2 regions of the Variovorax sp. BGA-UO-ETr-C22 genome follow, and region 1 is predicted to be linked to the other one. Evidence: riboswitches for the same ligand, from Rfam matches in the RefSeq annotation. Region 1 holds a riboswitch; the other holds the start of a gene.
The links. A riboswitch is a leader RNA that binds a small molecule or an ion and turns the genes downstream of it on or off. The one in region 1 is predicted to bind thiamine pyrophosphate.
Positions count from the first base shown of each region.

Region 1 (3,396 bases):
GCGTCGTCGCGCGAGCGCGCACCCGGGTGGCCCTTGGCCACGTCGGCCGCGTGCGCGGCGATCTTGTAGGCAATGATCCCCTGCTTCACGTCGTCGCGGTCGGGCAGGCCCAGGTGCTCCTTGGGCGTCACGTAGCAGAGCATCGCCGTGCCGGCCCAACCGATCATGGCGGCGCCGATGGCGCTGGAGATGTGGTCGTAGCCCGGCGCGATGTCGATGGTCAGCGGGCCGAGCGTGTAGAACGGCGCTTCGTGGCAGTGCTTGATCTGCTCGTCCATGTTGGCCTGGATCATGTGCATCGGCACGTGGCCCGGGCCTTCGATCATGGTCTGCACGTCGTGCTTCCAGGCGATCTGCGTGAGCTCGCCCAGCGTGCGCAGCTCGGCAAACTGCGCCTCGTCGTTCGCATCGGCACCCGAGCCGGGGCGCAGGCCGTCGCCGAGCGAGAAGCTCACGTCGTAGGCCTTCATGATGTCGCAGATGTCCTCGAAGTGCGTGTAGAGGAAGCTCTCCTTGTGGTGCGCGATGCACCACTTGGCCATGATCGAGCCGCCGCGCGACACGATGCCCGTCATGCGGTCGGCCGTGAGGTGGATGAACGGCAGGCGCAGGCCCGCGTGGATGGTGAAGTAATCAACGCCCTGCTCCGCCTGCTCGATGAGCGTGTCGCGGTAGATCTCCCAGGTCAGGTCTTCGGCCACGCCGCCCACCTTTTCGAGCGCCTGGTAGATCGGCACCGTGCCGATGGGCACCGGCGAGTTGCGCACGATCCAGTCGCGCGTGGTGTGGATGTTCTTGCCGGTCGACAGGTCCATGACGTTGTCGGCGCCCCAGCGGATGGCCCACACCAGCTTCTCGACCTCTTCCTCGATGCTCGAGGTGACGGCCGAGTTGCCGATGTTGGCGTTGATCTTCACCTTGAAGTTGCGCCCGATGGCCATCGGCTCGACCTCGGGGTGGTTGATGTTCGCGGGAATGATCGCGCGGCCACGGGCCACCTCGTCGCGCACGAACTCGGGCGTGATGATGCGCGGAATGCTCGCGCCCATCGGGTTGCCCGCCACGCGCTTGGCGCGCTCCTCGTTGGCCAGGTACTCGGCCATCCACTCGCGCTTGCCGTTCTCGCGCAGGGCCACGTATTCCATCTCGGGCGTGACGATGCCGCGGCGCGCGTAGTGCATCTGCGTGACGTTGGCGCCCGACTTGGCGCGGCGCGGCGTGCGCTGCAGTGCCGAGGCACCGGCGCGCAGCTCGGCCAGGCGCTGCGCGTCGCGGTCTTCGTTCTTGGCGCCGTCGTCCAGCGCGTGGTGCGTGCGGCCTTCGTAGCTTTCGGTGTCGCCGCGCTCGATGACCCAGGCGCTGCGCACGTCGGGCAGGCCGCGGCGCACGTCGATCTCGACCTTCGGGTCGGTGTAGGGGCCCGAGGTGTCGTACAGGGAGACGGTTTCGCCGTTGGTCAGCGCCACGTCGCGCACGGGTACGCACAGGTCGGGCCGGCTGCCCGGAATGACGCACTTGTGCGAGGCGGGAAAGGGTTCGCGCGTCAGCGACAGCAGCGAGGTGAATTTGTCGGTGGCATTCATCGGGGGCACTCCTTGTTGAGGGAAAGGGTGCTCCGCAATCGCTCGATGGACCTCGGGAGGCCCGTCACCGAAAAAGGGAGTGACGGACCGAAGTCAGGGAGTGCAGCTCTTCTTACGCCGGTATGACCCGGATCAAGTTCGCGGGTCGGCAGCTTTGCCATCTCAGCACGCCACATGCGTGCACCCCGGAGCGGGGCCGATTGTGCGGGCCGAAGCCCGCCGCCGTCAACCCGGGGGCTGGTGCAGGTCGCCGTCGACGTAGAACCAGCGCTCGTCCTCGCGCACGAAGCGGCTGCGCTCGTGCAGGCGGAACGCCACGCCTGTCGCGCCGCGCTGGCGGGCGACGAACTCGACCTCGGCGTGGTCGGCATCGAGCACCGAGCGCGAGCGGATGTCCAGCCCCAGCCATTTGACGCCCGGCTCGAACTCGACCGAGGCCGGTCGCTTCGATGCGTGCCAGGTGGCGAGCAGGTAGTCGGCACGCGCCAGCACGAAGGCCGAGTAGCGCGAACGCATCAGCGATTCGGCGTCGGGCGCCGGCGTGTTCTCGAAATCGTCGAGGTAGCGCCCACAGCACAGGGCGTAGCCAATGGGCTTGTCGCGACGGTCGGTGCGGCCGCAGGGGCAGGGGCCGGGAGTGGGGTCGGTGGCGCTCATGAAGGGCTCTATTGGAACACTTGGCGCGGCGGGGGTTGAAGGTGGGGTGTGGGGGGCTTCGGGCATGCCCGCTTTGCGAAGACCTGCCGGGGCCAAAGGCGCCAGGGCCTCTTGCGCCAATGGCTTGTGTCGCTACAGTCGTCTGGCGTTTCGTTCTTTCAAGCTGAACACCAAAGCATGCTTTTGCGATTCCTCAAGCTGTTCTTCCTGCTCGCTGCGACCCTCTCCTTGGGCGTCTTCGCCTTTCTGCACGGATTCAGCGCATGGCGCGCCGGACAAATCGTTGTCACGCGACGGGGGCGCGAACCCTTTGTCGCAGCCGCCGATGGTGCATTTCCCATCACGTTCAATATGGAAGTCTGGGGATGGATGATCATCGGGGGCGCTGTTGCTCTTTGCGGCATTGCAGGCGTCGTCAAGCTCCTCATCAACACGCCGGACCAGCGACGCACGATGCTGACCCGTATGGATGGCGTCTCGCGCCGCGAGCGCAGTGACATGGACATTCCGTGGTCGATTGGGCTTGCCATCGTCGGGGCGGTTGTGGCGTTTTTTCTCTACTTGGGATTTAGGGTCCACGCGCAATAGGCTTGTCTGTCTGCAACCAGCCATGAGTGGCCTTTCATCAGCAAGAACGACGACGAACTCAGGAAAGTGTCCGCGCAGGGTTTCAAGCACTACCGCGAGACTGGCGTGCAACGGATGAGCGTGCGCAAGCTCGACGTCTCGGCGATCGACGAACTCCACGGATTCGCCCGCGTGGAATGGCGAGCGATCTACAAGGTCGATGGCGCGCAGAAGGTGATCGACTTCACCAATGTCTATCTGGTGCGGCTTGAAGGCGCCAGCGCGAAAGTGTTCGGGTGGATCACTGGCGATGAAGCTGAGGTGCTACGGCAGCATAGCATTGGGTGAGGGGCTGCCGAGGGGGCGCTTTCGGCCCGAAAGGGGCCTTTAGCTTTGAGACTCCCTCAAGCGCTCGTGCGGCGCTCCCTGTCTGCTACTTTGGGGTGTACGTCATCTTGACCGGGTAATCCTGCCATGAGAAGCCGCTCAGGGATTGCCTGCCTACTGCTTGGCCGCGAAGTGGGCCTTCCGCTGGAATCTCGAACTTGAGCCGCCGATCGTAAGACTTGCCCGGCGTCGTAGCCTTCGT
Region 1 is NZ_JCAQPA010000010.1:1,368,774-1,372,169, forward strand. It holds gene thiC (phosphomethylpyrimidine synthase ThiC) at 1-1,583, opposite strand, end outside; TPP riboswitch at 1,676-1,781, opposite strand; gene AC57B8_RS19755 (YchJ family protein) at 1,809-2,240, opposite strand; gene AC57B8_RS19760 (hypothetical protein) at 2,418-2,828, shown strand; gene AC57B8_RS19765 (hypothetical protein) at 2,943-3,155, shown strand; gene AC57B8_RS19770 (hypothetical protein) at 3,241-3,396, opposite strand, start outside.

Region 2 (3,396 bases), on a different contig from region 1:
ACGCCGTGAAGGCTTCGCGCGCTTCGGGACTCTGGAGGCGCTCCACGAACTGCGCGCCTTCGAGGTCCATCTGGGCTGCAACGGCCGCGCCCTGCTTCATCAGGCCCTTCGTCAGCTTCAACGAGCCCGCGGCACGGCTGGCGAGCAGCTCGGCAACCTTCTGCGCCTCGCCGTGCAGGTCCGACACAGGAACGACCCGGTTCGCGATGCCCCAGGCCAAGGCCTGCGCAGCGGACACCGGCAGGCCCAGCGCAAACATCTCGTAGGCACGAACGTGGCCGATGCGGGCAGGTAGCAGCAGGCTCGACGCCGCTTCGGGAACCAGCGCCAGGTTGACGAACGGCGTGGACAGCAGCGCATCCTCAGCCAGCACGACGAAGTCGCAGTGCAACAGCAAGGTGGTCCCCACGCCGACTGCGCGTCCGTTGACCGCCGCAATCACCGGTCGCGTCGAACTCGCCAACGCACGCAGGAAGCGGGCGACATGGCGCTCTTCGTTGCCGGCCTTCCCGGCAGCCACGGCAGCAAATTCGCCCAGGTCGTTGCCCGAGGTGAACATGCCACCTTCGCCTCGCATCACGATGGCCCGGACGGACGGGTCGCTCTCGGCGCCTGCGATGGCATCGGCCAGACGGCCATACATCGCATTGGTCAGTGCGTTCATCTTCTCCGGCCTGGCCAGCGTGAGGGTCAGGACACCCTGGGTGGATTCGACGGTCACGTATTCGGTCATAGGTTCTCCTGGTTGCCCTCTCGCACCGTGCGAGAGGGATGGCATTTAATTCGCACGCGAAGTATATGCTTCGCGTACGAAATAAATACGGATAAGATGTAACCTGCCGCGCCTTCGCCCAGGCCACAGGAATCCGATGAAAGCTCAAAAAAAATACAGGCTGGTGTTTCTTCTGAACGTCGCCCAGCGGGCGGTGCAGCGCTGGAAAGAAACCCGCGGCGACGCCCTGCCCGCGCTGTCGGCAGCCCAGGCCGGCACGATGTTTTTCCTGTCGACCAACGATGGCGCCCTGACGGGAGAAGTCGCGCAGGCACTGAACATCGGCGCACCGGCCATGTCCGGCCTTGCCGCCCGGCTCGAAAAAGCCGGCTACCTGACCCGCGCGCAAGACCCGAACGACGGACGCGCATTCCGCCTGTACCAGACCGAGGAAGGACGGCTTGCGGGACAGCGTGCAAAGGCCGGGCTCGGCGCGTTGAACGCACGGCTGACCCAGGGTTTCAGCGACGAAGAGATGGCAATCGTCGGCCGGTGGCTCGAATCGGTGGTCGAGAATTTTTCCGCCGAGGGCGCGGGAAAGCACGAGGAATAGGCCCTCGGCCCCGGCACGCCATCGGTGCGGCGGGTGCAAGGCCCGCTGTGGCCGGATTCTTCCGTGCGCAGGAACTTTTCGGTGCGTCTGCGACACACGCGCCTAAAATGACATTTCGCTAGGGGTGCTGCGCCGGTTTCGACCGGTGTGGCTGAGAAAGTCCCTTTGAACCTGACTGAGGTAATCCTCGCGCAGGGAAGCTGGTCCGGTGGCCTGTCGCGTTGTCTCGCGTGACGGCCACGCCACTGGAGCCTCGCCCACCTGCCAAACCTTTTGCACTGGAGCAAACGGATGGCACACAACGACAACGACAGTTCCGCTTCGCCCGGCAACGAAGCGCTCACGCCCCTGCCCGCCTCCCGGCGCGTCTTCGGCTGGCACGACCACGCCTCGCTGTGGTTCAGCCTCGGCGTCGGGCTGCTGGTGATGCAGATCGGCGCCTACCTGGTGCCGGCCGTGGGCACACGCGACGCGGCGCTGGCCATCGTGCTCGGCTCGCTGCTCGGCGCCGGGCTGTTGGCCTGGACCGCGCGGCTGGGCTGCGAAACCGGGCTGGCCAGCGCCGGCCTGATGCACGCCACCTACGGCAGCGCCTTCGCGCGGCTGCCGGTGCTGCTCAACATCGTGCAGCTGGTGGGCTGGACCACCTTCGAACTCGTGATCATGCGCGAGGGCACGCAGGCCATCGGGCAGCAGGCCTTCGGCGCCGCGCTGGGCACAACCTGGGGCGGCGTGCTGACCACGCTGCTGTGGGGCGCGGTGCTGCTGGCGCTGCTGGCCGGCTCGATGGTGAAGCTGGTGCGCCGCTTCGTGAGCCGCTTCGGCCTACCGCTGGTGGTGCTGTCGCTGCTGTGGCTCAGCTGGCAGTTCGCGACGCGGCTGCACGCCAAGGGCCTGGACGCCTTCTGGGCCCGGCCGGGCAACGGCAGCATGGGCATGTTCAGCGCGCTCGACCTGGTGATCGCGATGCCGGTGTCGTGGCTGCCGCTGGTGGCCGACTACGCGCGCCACGGCAAGCGCAGTGCCGCCGGTGGTTTGGGCAGCGCGTTCAGCGGCACCTGGATCGGCTACGCGCTCGCCAACATCTGGTGCTACGCACTGGGCGTGATGGTGGTGAGCGTGGCCGAGCCGGGCACCAGCCTCGTCACGGCGCTGCTGCTGGCGCAGGGCGGCCTGGTGGCGCTGGGCCTGATCCTCATCGACGAACTCGACAACGCCTATGGCGACGTGTACTCGGGCTCGGTGTCCACGCACAGCCTGCTGCCGCGCTGGAGCGTGAAGCGCTGGGGCCTGCTGCTGGCGGTGCTGTGCATCGGCCTGGCGCTGGTGCTGCCGATGCACACGCTCGAACCCTTCCTGCTGCTGCTGAGTTCGGTGTTCGTTCCGCTGTACGGCGTGATCCTCGGGCGGCTGGGCAGCGGAAGCGCCGTGTCGGCAAGCGGCACGCGCACCATCGACTGGGGCGCGGCGCTGATCTGGCTCGCGGGCATCGCGGCCTACCACGCGCTGGCCAAATGGGCGCCGCAGTTCGGATCGGCGCTGCCGACGCTGGCGGCGACCTTCGTGCTGGCCTGGCTCAGCCGGCCGACAGCGGCAAGCGGTGGGTCGGCACTGGCGCAAAGCCGTGGTTGAGCGGACCGTGGCCCGCGCCGACCAGCACATCCGCACCGGCGCTCATCGCGCCGAGGATGTACGCGCGTGCGCGCTCGACCGCCTCGGGCAGCGCCAGGCCCAATGCCAGGTGCGCGGCGATGGCCGACGAGAGCGTGCAGCCGGTGCCGTGCAGGTTGCGGCTGGCGATGCGTTGCGACGCGAGCCGCTTGCGCGCGCCGCTGCGCTCCAGCAGCACGTCGACCACCTCGTCGCCCGGCAGGTGGCCGCCCTTGAGCAGCACGGCCTTGGCACCGAGCGCGAGCAGTTCGTCGGCCGCGCCGTCGAGCGCGTCGATGCCGCCGATGGCATGGCCGACCAGCAAGGCAGCTTCGTCGAGGTTGGGCGTGACCACCACGGCGCGCGGGAACAGCTCGCGCACCAGCACCTGCACGGTTTCGGCTGCGATCAGGCGGTCGCC
Region 2 is NZ_JCAQPA010000011.1:785,094-788,489, reverse strand. It holds gene AC57B8_RS23585 (enoyl-CoA hydratase) at 1-733, opposite strand, end outside; gene AC57B8_RS23580 (MarR family winged helix-turn-helix transcriptional regulator) at 870-1,325, shown strand; TPP riboswitch at 1,436-1,540, shown strand; gene AC57B8_RS23575 (purine-cytosine permease family protein) at 1,617-2,957, shown strand; gene thiD (bifunctional hydroxymethylpyrimidine kinase/phosphomethylpyrimidine kinase) at 2,902-3,396, opposite strand, start outside.
Region 2: it holds a riboswitch for thiamine pyrophosphate, as region 1 does, so the genes downstream of both, AC57B8_RS23575 (purine-cytosine permease family protein) here and thiC (phosphomethylpyrimidine synthase ThiC) in region 1, are expected to answer to the same signal.